2 regions of the Pseudomonas sp. B21-048 genome follow, and region 2 is predicted to be linked to the other one. Evidence: riboswitches for the same ligand, from Rfam matches in the RefSeq annotation. Region 2 holds a riboswitch; the other holds the start of a gene.
What was found. A riboswitch is a leader RNA that binds a small molecule or an ion and turns the genes downstream of it on or off. The one in region 2 is predicted to bind cobalamin.
Positions count from the first base shown of each region.

Region 1: another riboswitch for cobalamin. It lies ahead of cobO (cob(I)yrinic acid a,c-diamide adenosyltransferase); the one in region 2 lies ahead of LOY56_RS15420 (CbtB domain-containing protein).

Region 1 is NZ_CP087168.1:3,881,592-3,889,395, reverse strand. Features, by position in the region: gene LOY56_RS18270 (sorbosone dehydrogenase family protein) at 1-1,011, opposite strand, end outside; gene LOY56_RS18265 (hypothetical protein) at 1,080-1,664, opposite strand; cobalamin riboswitch at 1,821-2,055, shown strand; gene cobO (cob(I)yrinic acid a,c-diamide adenosyltransferase) at 2,136-2,747, shown strand; gene LOY56_RS18255 (cobyrinate a,c-diamide synthase) at 2,758-4,083, shown strand; gene bluB (5,6-dimethylbenzimidazole synthase) at 4,080-4,730, shown strand; gene cbiB (adenosylcobinamide-phosphate synthase CbiB) at 4,727-5,635, shown strand; gene cobD (threonine-phosphate decarboxylase CobD) at 5,628-6,620, shown strand; gene LOY56_RS18235 (cobyric acid synthase) at 6,629-7,804, shown strand, end outside.
Region 2 is NZ_CP087168.1:3,314,163-3,321,966, reverse strand. Features, by position in the region: gene LOY56_RS15445 (fatty acid cis/trans isomerase) at 1-1,771, shown strand, start outside; gene nfuA (Fe-S biogenesis protein NfuA) at 1,905-2,489, shown strand; gene cobM (precorrin-4 C(11)-methyltransferase) at 2,579-3,325, opposite strand; gene LOY56_RS15430 (cobalamin biosynthesis protein) at 3,408-3,821, opposite strand; gene LOY56_RS15425 (CbtA family protein) at 3,818-4,522, opposite strand; gene LOY56_RS15420 (CbtB domain-containing protein) at 4,534-4,725, opposite strand; cobalamin riboswitch at 4,847-5,073, opposite strand; cobalamin riboswitch at 5,193-5,409, shown strand; gene cobW (cobalamin biosynthesis protein CobW) at 5,510-6,571, shown strand; gene cobN (cobaltochelatase subunit CobN) at 6,575-7,804, shown strand, end outside.

The DNA.
Region 1 (7,804 bases), 570 kb from region 2:
GTGTGGCCCCACCGCGTAGTCTGGCGCAATGGCCTTGGCTACCAGATCAGGGTTTTGCGGCTCGACGCGAATGTCGACGTGCTGGCCGTAATAGCTGTAAGGCCAGCCGTAGAACCCACCGTCCTTCACGGATGTGATGTAGTCCGGCACCAGGTCGCTGCCGATTTCGTCACGCTCGTTGACGGCAGTCCACAGTGCGCCGCTCTGAGGTTCCCAGGCCAGGCCGTTTGGATTGCGAATCCCCGAGGCGAAGATCCGATGGTTGCCGGTGGCGCGGTCCACTTCCCAGATTGCCGCGCGGCCTTCCTCCTGATCCATGCCATTTTCACCGACGTTGCTGTTCGAGCCCACGGTGACGTACAGCTTGCTGCCATCCTTGCTGGCGATGACGTTTTTGGTCCAGTGGTGATTCAGTGTGCCGCCGGGCAAATCGACCACCTTGGTCGGTTGCGACTTGATCGCCGTCTCGCCGTTTTCGTAGTGGAAGCGCAGCAGGCGATCAGTGTCGGCAACGTACAGGTCATTGCCGACCAGGGTCATGCCAAAGGGCGAGTTGAGGTTTTCCAGGAACACCGTGCGGGTTTCGGCGACACCGTCGTGGTCTTTGTCCCGCAGCAGGGTGATGCGGTTCGGGCTGGGGACCCCGGCGCCGGCACGGCCCATGACTTTGCCCATGACCCAACCGCGAATGCCTTTGCCGTCATCGGGTTTTGGCGGCGCATTGGTTTCGGCCACCAGCACATCGCCGTTGGGCAGTACATAGAGCCAGCGCGGGTGCTCGAGGCCTTCGGCAAACGCCGCCACTTGAGTTCCTGCCGCAGCGACAGGTTTCTTGCCTTCAGGCCAGCCGATCGCCGGGGCGATGTTCACCGTCGGGATCAGGGTTTTATTCGGTTCTGGTAGCTTGGGTGAGGGACCTGTGCCGTCCGAGACTTGCAGTCTGGAAGTTTCACCACAAGCGGCGAGCCCTCCGGCGAGCGCGATGATGAACATGAGCTGGGGTTTGCGCATTACTGATCTTCCCTATGAATGCATTGACGTAATCATAGAGAAGCGTAGACGCTCGATGGTTCAACCGGTCAGCCGTGGGCTTCTTTGAAGAGTACGGCGATCCCTGGGTGGTAATTGCCGGCTTCATTGTGCAACTTGCGGTACGCGTAAGGGAAATACCAGGCCACGGCGCAGCTGTGTTCTTTTTGCAGGTCGTCGACCATGTCCTGGAGTTCTTCCGGGGTGGCGCTGTGCTGAGCTTTTTGTGGGGCGACAAACAGACAGCCGAGTTTCAGATCGCTGGCGTAACTGATTCGCTTCGCGTCACTGGTGATGTCCGCCAGCGCCTGAGTCAGGTTCAGGCTATTGACCCGCGGCCAGCGCTGGGTGGTCTGGAGATACGCACGCTGTTCGCTGCTGGCGATAAACAGATCAGCGCGGGCGTTACGTTCGCCTTCTTCGTTCTGCTTGCGGGTCGACGTGTGTTGCAGCGTGACCATTTCTGCCATCCAGGCCGCGGCGCAGAGCAGGCCGAGGTTGGCGTTTTCGTCGTGCCAGTAAGGTGTATCGTTATCGCCGCGCACGGCGTTGTAGCGGTCGATACAGTCAAACCAGCGTTCCAGCACCGGCCGCAGGAATTCCAGCTTCGGATTGCTGATGATCATGCCTTGCATGTGGCTCACCCTTGTTATTGTGTATTGTGAGGTTGTGGCTCTTTGATATCACTGCTGGCAGTGTGGCACAAGATTGGCGTCGGTTAATTGATCGACGGCAGTTATTCGCTCAGCGGCGCCCCGGCTTTAATTGACGCTCCATCCCCAACCCTCTAACCTTCGCGGCTTGTTTCAGGTGCTCTGTGACCTTGGTCGACAGAGTGAAACAGGGAAGCCGGTGAGTGACTATCTTCAAGCAACGAAGAGTCATGATCCCGGCGCTGCCCCCGCAACGGTAAATGAGTGAAGACTGCGCCAAGAGCCACTGTGTCGACTGTCGACATGGGAAGGCGCGCAGCCAGGCCAACGCCGCTCATGAGCCCGGAGACCGGCCTGATTCATCCAACGGCATCACGGTGGGCGATGCCAGGCTTCTTGCCGTCTATGCTTGTGCCTGCCCGCCGTTATCCAGCCTCAACGGAGAGCTCCCCCATGACTGATACCCCCGATCGTGACGAACGCCATCTGGCGCGCATGCTGCGCAAAAAAGCGGTGATCGACGAACGCATCGCCAACTCGCCGAATGAATGCGGTTTGCTGCTGGTGCTTTCCGGCAACGGCAAAGGCAAAAGCAGCTCGGCGTTCGGCATGCTTGCGCGGTCGATGGGCCACGGTATGCAGTGCGGCGTGGTGCAGTTCATCAAAGGGCGCACCAGCACCGGCGAGGAGCTGTTCTTCCGGCGCTTCCCGGAGCAAGTGCGTTTTCATGTGATGGGCGAGGGCTTTACCTGGGAAACCCAGGACCGCCAGCGTGACATCGCCGCCGCCGAAGCCGCGTGGGCGGTGTCCCGCGAATTGCTGCGTGATCCGGCCATTGGCCTGGTGGTGCTTGATGAATTGAACATCGCCCTCAAGCACGGCTACCTCGATCTCGATCAGGTGCTCAGCGACTTGCAGGCCCGTCCGCCGATGCAGCACGTGGTGGTCACCGGTCGTGGCGCCAAACCAGAGATGATCGAGCTGGCCGACACCGTCACTGAAATGGGCATGATCAAGCACGCCTTCCAGGCCGGAATCAAAGCGCAAAAAGGCGTCGAGTTGTGAGCTGCACTTTATGAATAGCCATCGTCAATGCCCGGCGGTACTGATCGCCGCGCCGGCCTCCGGTCAGGGCAAGACCACCGTCACCGCCGCGCTCGCTCGTTTGCATCGTAATCAGGGGCGCAAGGTTCGCGTGTTCAAATGCGGCCCGGATTTTCTCGACCCGATGATTCTCGAGCGCGCCAGCGGTGCACCGGTTTATCAACTTGACATGTGGATGGTCGGCGAGCAGGAAAGTCGGCGTCTATTGTGGGAGGCCGCGGGCGAAGCCGATCTGATCCTCATCGAAGGCGTCATGGGACTGTTCGACGGTACGCCGTCCAGTGCCGATCTGGCGCGGCACTTCGGTGTGCCGGTGCTCGGCGTGATCGACGGCACCGCGATGGCGCAGACGTTTGGCGCGCTGGCCCTGGGCCTTGCGCGTTATCAGCCGGATTTACCGTTTGCCGGTGTGTTGGCCAACCGGGTCGGCACTGTGCGCCATGCGCAGTTGCTCGAAGGCAGCCTGACTGAAGGCTTGCGCTGGTACGGCGCCTTGTCCCGGGAGACCGGGATCGAATTGCCGAGTCGGCATCTCGGCCTGGTTCAGGCCAGCGAGCTGAACGACCTGGATCTGCGCCTTGATGCGGCGGCCGATTCACTGGCCAGCAGTTGCGATGTAACCCTACCGCCGGCTGTGGAATTCGCCGCGCCTGAAATGATCGCCGCCGAACCGTTGCTGGCCGGTGTGCGGATTGCCGTGGCCCGAGACGAAGCTTTCGCGTTTACCTACGGCGCGAGCCTGGATCTGCTGCGGGCCATGGGCGCCGAATTGTCTTTCTTCTCGCCGATCCGCGACACTGAATTGCCGGAGGCAGACAGTCTTTATCTGCCCGGCGGTTACCCCGAATTGCACCATGTGGCGTTGTCACAAAACACGCCGATGCTGACCGCGATCCGTGCTCATCACGCAGCGGGCAAACCGTTGCTGGCCGAGTGTGGCGGCATGCTGTATCTGCTGGATTCCTTGACCGATGTCGAGGGTACTCGCGCTGAACTGGTTGGCTTGCTGGCCGGTGATGCGGTGATGCAGAAGCGTCTTGCCGCGTTGGCGTTGCAGGCGGTCGAATTGCCGGAAGGTTTGTTGCGTGGGCACACGTATCATCACTCGTTGACCAGCACTGAACTTGAGCCGATTGCTCGAGGTTTGAGCCCCAATGGCGGGCGAGGGGCTGAGGCGGTTTATCGGGAAGGGCGGATGACGGCCTCTTATGTGCATTTTTATTTTCCGTCCAATCCATCGGCGATTGCTGCGCTGTTTGTGCCTGACCGTGAAGCCGCCATCGCGAGCAGGCCATGACCGACAACACATTCAGTGATGCCGAACGCGCAGCCGTCTACCGAGCCATCGCCGAACGTCGCGACATGCGTCACTTCAGTGGCGGCTCGGTCGAGCCCGAGTTATTGAGGCGTCTGCTCGAAGCCGCGCATCAGGCCCCGAGTGTTGGCCTGATGCAGCCTTGGCGTTTTATCCGCATCAGCGACCGGGCACTGCGCGGCAAGATTCAGCAACTGGTGGAAGAGGAACGCATCCGCACCGCCGAAGCCCTCGGCGAACGCTCCGACGAATTCATGAAGCTCAAGGTCGAAGGCATCAACGACTGCGCCGAGGTGCTGGTTGCCGCGCTGATGGACGATCGCGAGCGACATATCTTCGGCCGTCGTACATTGCCGGAAATGGACATGGCCTCGCTGTCTTGCGCCATCCAGAACCTTTGGCTGGCGTCCCGCGCCGAAGGCCTGGGCATGGGTTGGGTATCATTGTTCGAGCCACAAGCGCTGGCGGACTTGCTGGGTTTGCCGGCCGGGGCCAAACCTTTGGCCATTCTTTGCCTGGGGCCGGTCGAGGCGTTCTATCCGGCGCCGATGTTGGTACTCGAAGGCTGGGCGCAAGTGCGCCCACTCAGCGAGTTGCTGTATGAAAATTATTGGGGAGTGAGTCAATGAGTGTGGCGTTGTTGAGTGTCGCCGCGGTCGCGCTGGATGCGCTGCTGGGTGAGCCCAAACGCTGGCATCCGCTGGTGGCGTTCGGTCGTTTTGCCGATCGCATCGAACAACGTTTCAACTCCGCTGGCCGTGGCTGGCGCAGTCACGGGGTTACGGCCTGGGTGATGGCGGTCGTGCCGCTGACCTTGCTGGCCACAGCGCTTTCCTGGGCGCCTTACGTTGGCTGGATCGTCGAGATTCTCGTGCTCTATTGCGCCCTCGGTATGCGCAGCCTCGGTGAGCACGTCGAGCCGGTGGCCAAGGCCCTGCGCAGCGATGATCTGATCGAGGCGCGCAAACGCGTCGGCTATCTGGTCAGCCGTCAGACCAGCGAGCTGGATGAAACCGAAGTCGCCCGCGCCGCCACCGAATCGGTGCTGGAGAACGGCAGCGATGCGGTGTTCGCTGCGCTGTTCTGGTTTGCCGTGGCGGGGGCGCCCGGCGTGGTGCTCTATCGTCTGAGCAACACCCTCGATGCGATGTGGGGTTATCGCAACGAACGCTTCGAGCGTTTCGGTTGGGCCGCGGCGAAGATTGATGATGTTCTGAACTACATGCCCGCACGCCTGGTGGCGTTGACCTACGCGCTGCTGGGCAAAACCCGACTGGCGCTGAAGTGCTGGCGTACCCAGGGCCCGACCTGGGACAGCCCGAATGCCGGGCCGGTGATGGCGGCCGGTGCCGGTGCGCTGGGCGTCGAGTTAGGCGGGGCGGCGATTTATCACGGTGAACTGCATCAGCGTCCGCAGTTGGGCGAAGGCGTGCCGGCGGATGCCGATTCTATCGACCGTGGCTGGCAATTGGTCCAGCGCGGGGTATGGTTATGGCTGCTGATTCTTTGCGTGGGGGCTGAGTTCTATGCTTGAGCACGGTGGTCGCTTGCGCAAGGCGGCGCTTGAATATGGCATTGCCGAAGCCGATTGGCTCGACCTGTCCAGTGGCCTGGCGCCTTGGCCATTCCCGGTCCCGGACATCCCGCTGCGGGCTTGGGCGCGGTTGCCGGAAACCGATGACGGGCTGGAGCAGGCTGCCTGCGACTATTACGGTGCGGTCCAAGTGTTGCCGGTGGCCGGCTCGCAAATGGCGATCCAGTTGCTGCCACGTTTGCGCCGGGCCGGCAAGGTCGGCGTGCTGTCGCCGTGTTACGCCGAACACGCCGAAGCCTGGCGTCGCAACGGTTACATCGTGCGTGAAGTGCTGGAGTCGGAAGTCGATTTCTTTCTCGACAGTCTCGACGTGCTGGTGGTGGTCAACCCCAACAATCCCACGGGGTTGAGCCTGACCCCGGCTCGCCTGCTGGATTGGCATTCGCGGCTGGCTCAGCGCGGTGGCTGGCTGGTGGTGGATGAGGCATTCATGGACAACACCCCGCATTTGAGTCTGGCGCCGTTCACCCATCAGATCGGCTTGATCGTGCTGCGCTCCTTTGGCAAATTTTTCGGCCTGGCCGGGGTGCGGCTGGGGTTTGTGCTGGCCGAGCGCAAGTTGCTCAAGCTGCTGGCCGAACAGGTCGGACCTTGGGCGGTCAGCGGACCGACCCGCGTGCTCGGCCAGGCGTGCTTGACGGATACCGAGGGGCACACGCGACAGCGCATTCGTACTGACGAGGCCGGCGAGCGTCTGGCGTTGCTGCTTGAACAGTATGGTTTCAAACCTCAGGGCGGCTGCGCGTTGTTCCAATGGCTGATTACCGAGCGTGCCGAAGCGCTGCATGAATTCATGGCCCGGCGCGGCATTCTGCTGCGGTTGTTCACCCACAACAGCAGCCTGCGGTTTGGCTTGCCCGCCGATGAAGCGGATTGGCTGCGTCTCGAGCAAGCGCTTGAAGCCTGTGTTAAGGAAGCGCAATGACTACGTTGATGGTGCAAGGCGCGACTTTGATGGTGCAAGGCACCACGTCCGACGCCGGTAAAAGCACGCTGGTGACGGCGCTGTGTCGCTGGGTCACGCGTCAGGGTGTGAGCGTCGTGCCGTTCAAGCCGCAGAACATGGCCCTCAACAGTGCGGTGACTGCCGACGGTGGCGAGATTGGCCGTGCTCAAGCGGTGCAGGCCCAGGCCGCTCGCCTCGAGCCGCACACCGACATGAACCCGGTGCTGCTCAAGCCCAATAGCGATACTGGCGCTCAAGTGATCATTCATGGGCGAGCGGTCACCACCATGAATGCCGTCGCCTATCACGACTACAAAGCCATCGCCATGCAGGCGGTACTGGCTTCCCACGAACGGCTGAGCGCAGCGTATCCGGTGGTGATGGTCGAAGGGGCGGGTTCGCCGGCCGAGATCAACCTGCGCGCCGGCGACATCGCCAACATGGGGTTTGCTGAGGCGGTGGATTGCCCGGTCGTGCTGATTGCCGACATCAATCGCGGTGGAGTTTTCGCGCATTTGGTCGGTACGCTGGAGCTGCTGTCGCCCAGCGAACAGGCACGGGTCAAAGGCTTCATCATCAACCGTTTTCGCGGCGACATCGCCTTGCTGCAACCAGGCCTCGATTGGCTGGAGGCGCGCACCGGCAAACCGGTGATCGGCGTTTTGCCGTATGTGATGGACCTGCATCTTGAGGCCGAGGACGGTCTCGATCAGCGTCAGACCGACAAGGCCGATCAAGTGCTCAGCGTGGTGGTGCCGGTACTGCCGCGCATCAGCAACCACACCGATTTCGATCCGCTGCGCCTGCATCCGCAAGTGAATCTGCAATTTATCGGTCCCGGCCAGACGATTCCGTCGGCCGATCTGATCATTCTTCCCGGCTCGAAAAGCGTGCGCAGCGACCTCGCGTATCTGCGGGCCAACGGCTGGGACGCGGCCATCTCGCGGCATTTGCGCTACGGCGGAAAAGTGCTGGGGATCTGCGGCGGTCTGCAAATGCTCGGCGAGCAGGTGCACGACCCGCTGGGCCTCGAAGGCGCGCCGGGTTCCAGTGCCGGTTTGGGCTTGCTGGCGTTCGAAACGCAGCTCGAAGAAGAGAAGCAGTTGCGCAATGTGCGTGGGCGCCTGTCGCTGGAGGATGCGGAGGTCAGCGGCTATGAAATT
Region 2 (7,804 bases):
GCAATACCAGACGCTGCAACGCTGGTTGGCCTCCGGCGCGCCGATCGATGAGCAGGGCCTAGTGCCCAGCACCAGGGAAGCCTTGCAGGTGGTGCAGTGGGAAAACCTGCTGAACGCGCCGGGCGCTCGGGAGAGTCTGGTCGGGCGCTGGTTGTTCGAACACTGGTTTTTGGCGCACCTCTATTTCAAGGACGGCGAACCGGGGCATTTCTTTCAGTGGGTGCGTTCGCGTACGCCGACGGGGCAGCCGATCGATCTGATTAACACTCGCCGCCCGAATGACGACCCGGGCACTCAGATCTATTACCGTTTATGGCCGGTGCAAGGCGTGATCGTGCACAAGACGCACATTACCTATCCGCTGAGCGCGGCGAAGATGGCGCGGGTCAGAAGCTTGTTTTACAGCGGTAACTGGCAGGTTAACGCGCTGCCGGGTTATGGGGCGGAGCGAAGGGCTAATCCCTTTGCCACGTTCGAGGCGATCCCGGCGCAGGCGCGCTATCAGTTCATGCTCGATAACGCCGAATACTTCGTGCGCACCTTTATCCGTGGCCCGGTCTGCCGTGGCCAGATCGCCACTGACGTGATCCGCGACAACTTCTGGGCGCTCTTCCAGGCCCCGGAGCATGACCTTTACATCACCGACCCGAACTATCGCGGCCAGGCCACGCCGTTGCTGGCGATGCCGGGGCAGAACGATGACGTCGGCAGTGTTCTGAGTCTGTGGCGCGACTACCGCAACAAACGCAACGAGTACGAAGCCTTGCGCCGGGACAGCTACGCTGATTTGCCGGCACCGAGCTGGTCGACCCTATGGGCCGGTAATGACAACGCGCTGCTGAGCATCTTCCGGCATTTTGACAGCGCCTCGGTGAACAAAGGCTTGATCGGCGACGTACCGCAGACGATGTGGCTGTTCGATTACCCCTTGCTGGAACGCACGTATTACCAGTTGGCGGTCAACTTCGATGTGTTCGGCAACGTGTCTCATCAGGCCCAGACCCGGTTGTACTTCGACTTGATCCGCAACGGAGCCGAACAGAACTTCCTGCGCCTGATGCCGGCCGACTCGCGGGACGGCTACCTCGATGATTGGTACCAGAACAGCGGCCAGTTCAAGATGTGGCTGGATTACGAGTCCATCGACAACGACAAACCAACGGCGCTGACGCTGGACGAAAAGGACCCGAAACGCGATTTCGCCCTGCAGTTGCTGAGCCGTTACGGCGATCTCAACGCCAAACCCGACCCGATTAACCGCTGCGACGGTGCTTACTGCTCGCGGCCGAACATCGATCCGGCCTTGCAGAACGCCGAGCAGGCCTTGAGCCGCCTGACTTCGCGCCCGGCCGCCGGTTTAAAAGTCATTGATCAGCTGCCGGAAGCCACGATGTTGCGCATCGAGACCCAAAGCGGCAAACGCGAGGTCTACAGCCTGCTGCGCAATCGGGCCCACAGCAACGTGGCGTTCCTGCTCGGTGAATCGATGCGTTATCAGCCAGGGCTCGATACGCTGACTATTTATCCGGGTGTGCTCAGCAGTTATCCGAACTTCCTGTTCAACATCCCGGCCGGCCAGGTGCCCGCGTTCGTCGACGCGATGGAAAATGCGAAGGACGCCGTCAGTTTCGAGAAAATCGTCGAACGCTGGGGAATTCGCCGCAGCCATCCGCAGTTCTGGCAGTATTTCCATGACCTGAGCCGCTACATCCACGACACCGACCCGGTGGAAGAGGGCGTGCTGGACATGAACCGCTACGAAAACCTCTGAAACACCGTTGATCCCCTGTAGGAGGGCGGCGGGATCAGATTATCGACAAGTGCATCTTTCTTGACAAAAATACTGGGACTTTGTGCGGCGCGATGATTGGCGTAAACTGCGTCCAAGCCTGCGAGGAGTTTCCATGACCGCTATTACCATTACCGACGCCGCCCACGATTATCTGGCTGATCTGCTCTCCAAGCAGAACACCCCGGGTATCGGCATCCGCGTCTTTATCACCCAGCCTGGCACCCAGTACGCCGAAACCTGCATTGCCTACTGCAAGCCGGGCGAAGAAAAGCCTGAAGACACGGCGCTGGGGCTCAAAAGCTTCACCGCTTACATCGACTCGTTCAGCGAAGCATTCCTGGACGATGCGGTCGTCGACTACGCCACCGACCGCATGGGCGGCCAGCTGACCATCAAGGCGCCAAACGCCAAGGTACCGATGGTCAACGCCGACAGCCCGGTCAACGAGCGCATCAACTACTACCTGCAAACCGAAATCAACCCGGGGCTGGCCAGCCACGGCGGTCAGGTCAGCCTGATCGATGTGGTCGACGACGGCATCGCCGTGCTGAAATTCGGCGGTGGTTGCCAGGGCTGCGGCCAGGCAGACGTCACCCTGCGCGAAGGCATCGAGCGCACCTTGCTCGAGCGTATTCCCGAGCTCAAGGGTGTTCGTGACGTGACCGACCACACGCAGAAAGAAAACGCCTACTACTAAGTAAGGTGTTCACTGCAAACATAAAAAACGGTGCCCGTGAGCACCGTTTTTTTTTGATCGTTCCCACGCTGAGCGTGGGAACGATCATCTCAGGGTCGATACAAATGCGCATGCCCCGCGCGATACAACGACGATTCACTGAAGTGATCGCTACCCAACACCCGACCCACCAGGATCAACGCCGTGCGGCGAAACCCCTTGGCTTCAACCTTCCCGGCAATATCCGCCAGCGTCCCCACCACCCAGTCCTGATCCGGCCAGGTCGCCCGATGAATCACCGCAATCGGGCAATCGGCGCCATAGTGCGGCAGCAATTCGGCGAGGATCTTCTCCAGGTGATTGACCCCCAAATGGATCGCCATGGTCGCGCCGTGCTGCGCCAGACTGCCCAGCTCTTCACCGGCCGGCATCGCGGTTTTGTCCGCGTAGCGGGTCAGAATCACGCTCTGTGACACGTCAGGCAAGGTCAGTTCAGCACCCAAAAGCGCCGCGCAGGCGGCGGTGGCGGTGACGCCGGGAATGATTTCGAACGGGATGTCGAGTTCACGCAAGTAGCGAATCTGCTCGCCAATCGCGCCGTACAGGCTAGGATCGCCGGAATGCACCCGAGCCACGTCATGGCCGTTGGCATGGGCGGTCTTGATCAGATTGATGATCTGTTCCAGGTGCAATTCGGCGCTGTTGACCACCTGTTCGGCCCGGTGGCCCTCCAGCACGGCGGCGGGGACCAGGGAGCCGGCATAGATGATGACCGGGCAGCTACGAATCAGCCGCTGGCCTTTGACGGTGATCAGTTCCGGGTCGCCGGGGCCTGCGCCAATGAAGTAGACGGTCATCGTCGTTTCCTGTGAGAAAAAGGGCATGGGCACGCTTCAGATGAAGATTGCTCATGATCGAAGCGGGGGATTATCGAGGGTTTTACGCGGCGCTGGCCAATGCCAGAGTGGCCTGGGCGTATTTTTGTCGTGGAATCAGCAACTTTGCCGGTGCCTGAGCCAATTGTTCGGCCAGTGCAAGCGCGGCACTTTCCGCTACGCCGTAACAGCCGGTGCGTTCGAACGCGATGTCCGAGTGGTGGCTGAGTTGCGGTTCATAACCGGCCAATTGTTCGCTGCTGAAATACATCAACGGCAATGCCAGTTGTTCGGCCAGTTCGATCAGGGCGGGTTCTCCGCGCTTGAGGTCGATACTGGCCAAGGCCTTGATCTCACGAAGTTCGATTTGATGGGCCTGTAACGCCTGATCAAGCAGCGCCCGCAGCGTACTGACGGGGCAGCCGCGCTGGCAGCCCAGGCCGACCACCAGGGTCGGCGCTGCGCTGACGTCAGTCATGCGCAGTATTGGCCATCGCTTTTGCGGCGGAACAACCAGGCGCTGATCAGGCCCAAGGCCAGCCAGAACGCCATGTTGGTCAGTTGCGAAGCGATTTTGAACTGCGCTTCCAGGGCTTCCGGAGCCAGCATGGAGTGCACTTCCGGTTGTGGCGCGCCAATGACGTGCGGAACGGCGAGAATTGCCACGCCGAGGATCTTCATCAGCCAGTGGCGGCTGAAGACAATCAGCGCAATACCGGTAGCAGTGGACGCTGCCGTGCCGATCCACCAGATCTGCCGTTGCGCCAGATCCGCAGCAGCAGTGCCCGGCAGCTCAGGTGGCAGACCGAGGGTTGGCGCCAGCACGAACGTCGCATAACCGGCCAGACCCCAGAGCAAGCCCTGAGAGGTACGGCGTGGAGCGCGCAAGGTGTAGAGGCCCGCGAGCATCAGGGCGAAACCGACCGCTACCACCAGATTGCCGCCGGTGGTCGACAGCACGCGCTGCCAGCCGTCTTCCGGTTCCCAGGCTTCAGCATCGTGGGTGTGAGCGACAGCACCCGCGGCGTGCTCGTGGGTTTCAACTGCGGCCGGCTCGGACTTTTCGTAGGTCTCGGCCTGCAAAATCAGCGGGGCCACCCAGAAGCTTTGCAGCAGGGTCAACAGCAGGGCGGCCAGCAGCCCGGCGAAACCTGCGGTTTGCGCAATACGCTTGATCATGTCAGCAGGTCTCAATGGCACGGAAAGGCGGAGCTGTGGCGGGTATCGTGCGCGGCGTTGTGCACCGCTTCGATGTGCGAGAAACCGGCGAAATACACGAGGCTAGCGCCCAGGATCGACGCAAAAAAAGCGGCGGTCAGGCGTTGGCTCAGGGTAGTGGTGGTGCTGGCGGTGCTGCTGGCGGTACTGCTGATGATCGACATGGCGCTTCCCTCTGGTCTGTCAGCGGGTGAATAGAGCGCATGAAAACCTCCGCACGCCGGGGGCACGCAGAGATTTCGAACAGCGCCCGCCCACCGCGGGTTTGTTATTCAGTGAACATAAAAGTCACTTTGTGTTGCGGGCCGGTCTCCGGGCTCGCGAGGGGCAGGCTTGCGCCGACACCTGCAAGCATCACCTTCCCATGCCGTATGACGGGCACAGTGGATCTGACGCTTCACTCGCTTACCGTTGCGGGGGCAGCACCGGACTGACATGGCTTTGAGTAAAGCACATGATTCACCGATTTCCCGTTTCACCCTATGAAGGGCACCCGTAACAAGGCGTGTAGGAGAGCATGGGTGGGGGTTGGGCGTCAATTGGCAAGGGTTCTCAACTCTGTGGCGAGGGGGCTTGCCTGTGGCGAGGGGGCTGTGGCGTGCTCAGTGATTGACCCGCCCCCACACGATGCGTAGCCTTGCGCTTTCGAGGTTCTTCGGCATCTGCCGAAGCTAAGAAGGGAACGCGGTCGATGCCGCGGCTGCCCCCGCAACTGTGAACGGTGATGTTCGCTGCCACGCCACTGCAAGCCCTGATTCATCAGGTTCGCGGGAAGGCGCAGCGAATGCCAGGCCAATAAGGCCGGCACACCGTCAGCCAGGAGACCTGCCTCGACACAGATTCTCACTACAACCGGGCGGGGTGATCCGGTGGCGGAACTCTTGCGCGCGTGCATCCGCCGCTGCGATTGTCGTCCCGTATGCCCGCCACCTTGCCAAAGGGCATCCGATGAAAACACTGGCCAAACTCCCCGTCACCATCGTTACCGGCTTCCTCGGCTCGGGCAAAACCACCTTGCTGCGCCACATGCTCGACAACGCCCAGGGCCGCCGTATTGCGGTGATCGTCAACGAGTTCGGCGAGCTGGGCATCGACGGCGAAATCCTCAAGCAGTGCTCGATCGGTTGCACCGAAGAAGAAGCTAACGGTCGCGTCTACGAACTGGCCAACGGCTGCCTGTGCTGCACGGTTCAGGAAGAATTCTTCCCGGTGATGCGCGAACTGGTCGCTCGTCGCGGCGACCTCGACCACATCCTCATCGAAACCTCGGGCCTGGCCCTGCCAAAGCCTTTGGTTCAAGCCTTCCAGTGGCCAGAAATCCGCAGCGCCTGCACGGTTGACGCGGTGATCACCGTGGTCGATAGCCCGGCCGTCGCTGCTGGCACCTTCGCGGCGTTCCCGGATCAGGTCGATGCCATGCGCAAACTCGACCCGAACCTGGATCACGAATCGCCGCTGCACGAGCTGTTCGCCGACCAACTGGCCAGCGCCGACCTGGTGATCCTCAACAAGGCCGACCTGATCAGCGCTGAAGACCTGGCCCGCGTGCGCCTGGAAGTCGCCGAAGAACTGCCGCCAGCGGTGAAAGTCATCGAAGCCAGCAGCGGTCGTCTGCCACTGGACGTGCTGATCGGCCTCGGCGCCGGTTCCGAAGAACACATCGACAGCCGCCACAGTCATCACGATCATCACCATGAAGGTGAGGACGACCACGACCATGACGCCTTCGACTCCATCTCCATCGAACTGCCGCAAGCCGACGAAAGCCTGCTGCTGGACGCGCTGACCCAACTGGTGGTCCAGCACGGCATCCTGCGCGTCAAAGGTTTTGCGGCGATCCCGAACAAACCGATGCGCCTGCTGATCCAGGGCGTGGGCACGCGTTTCGACAAGCATTTCGACCGCCAGTGGAGCGCTGAAGAAGCGCGCACCACGCGTCTGGTGTTGATCGGTCAGGATCTGGACGCCGCTCAGCTCGAAGCGCAATTGCGCGCTGCGCTCAGCGTTTAAACCATGCACCTGCTCAGGACCCAGCCCGGCGGTTTCGTGTCGGATGACAACATTGCCGACCTTGGACAAACCCCCGCCGAGCTGGTGATCCTGTGCAGCGGCGATTCCAGCCTGGCGTTGCTCGCCGAAGCGGCGCAGCAGTTGCCCGACGATTACCCGAGCGTGCGCCTGGCCAACCCGATGCAGGTGCAGAATCACGCCTCGGTCGATCTCTATGTCGACGAAGTGCTGCGCCACGCCAAAGTGATTTTGATCTCGCTGCACGGCGGCATCGCCTATTGGCGTTACGGCATCGAGCGTCTGGTGGAATTGTCCGGACGCGGCGTGCAGCTGATTCTGGTGCCGGGGGATGATCGTCCGGACCCGGAACTCAGTGACCTGAGCACCGTCACCGCGCAAGACCGCGACCGGCTCTGGCACTTCCTGCGTCAGGGCGGCATGGCCAACGCGCTCGACCTGTTTCGCTGCCTCGCCAATCGCTGGCTGGGCCGCGATTACGCCTGGTCCGAGCCGCAAACCCTGCCACGCACCGCGATTTACCATCCGCAAAAAAGCCCCGCTGAGCTGAGTGATTGGCAAGCCGACTGGCAGGCGGATCAGCCGGTGGCGGCGGTGCTGTTTTATCGCTCGCACTTGCAGGCGGCGAACACCGGTTTCATCGATATTTTCTGCCAGCGTTTGCAGGCGGCGGGGTTGAACCCGTTACCGATTGCGCTGGCCAGTTTGAAAGAGCCCGGCTGCCTGACGGTGGTTGAGGACCTGTTGGATGAAGTCGAAGCGGGGGTGATTCTCAACACCACCGGTTTCGCCCAGTCCAGCCCCGAAGCACCGCACTTGCGGCCGTTTCGCCGCAATATCCCGGTGATCCAGGCGATCTGCGCCCAGGACAACGAGCCCGGTTGGCGCGCCAGCGAACAGGGCCTCGGCCCCCGTGATCTGGCGATGCACATTGCGCTGCCGGAACTGGACGGGCGGATCATCAGCCGCCCGATCAGTTTCAAGGACCTGGCCTGGCGCAGTGAGCGCAGCCAGTCCGATGTGGTCTGCTATCGACCTGCACCTGAGCGCATGGATTTCGTTGCAGAACTGGCGCGGCGCTGGATCGATCTGGCGCGTGTGCCCAACGGCGAAAAACGCATCGCCCTGATCCTCGCCAACTACCCGACGCGCGATGGACGCATCGGCAATGGCGTGGGACTCGACACACCGGCTGCGGCATTGAACATCCTGCGC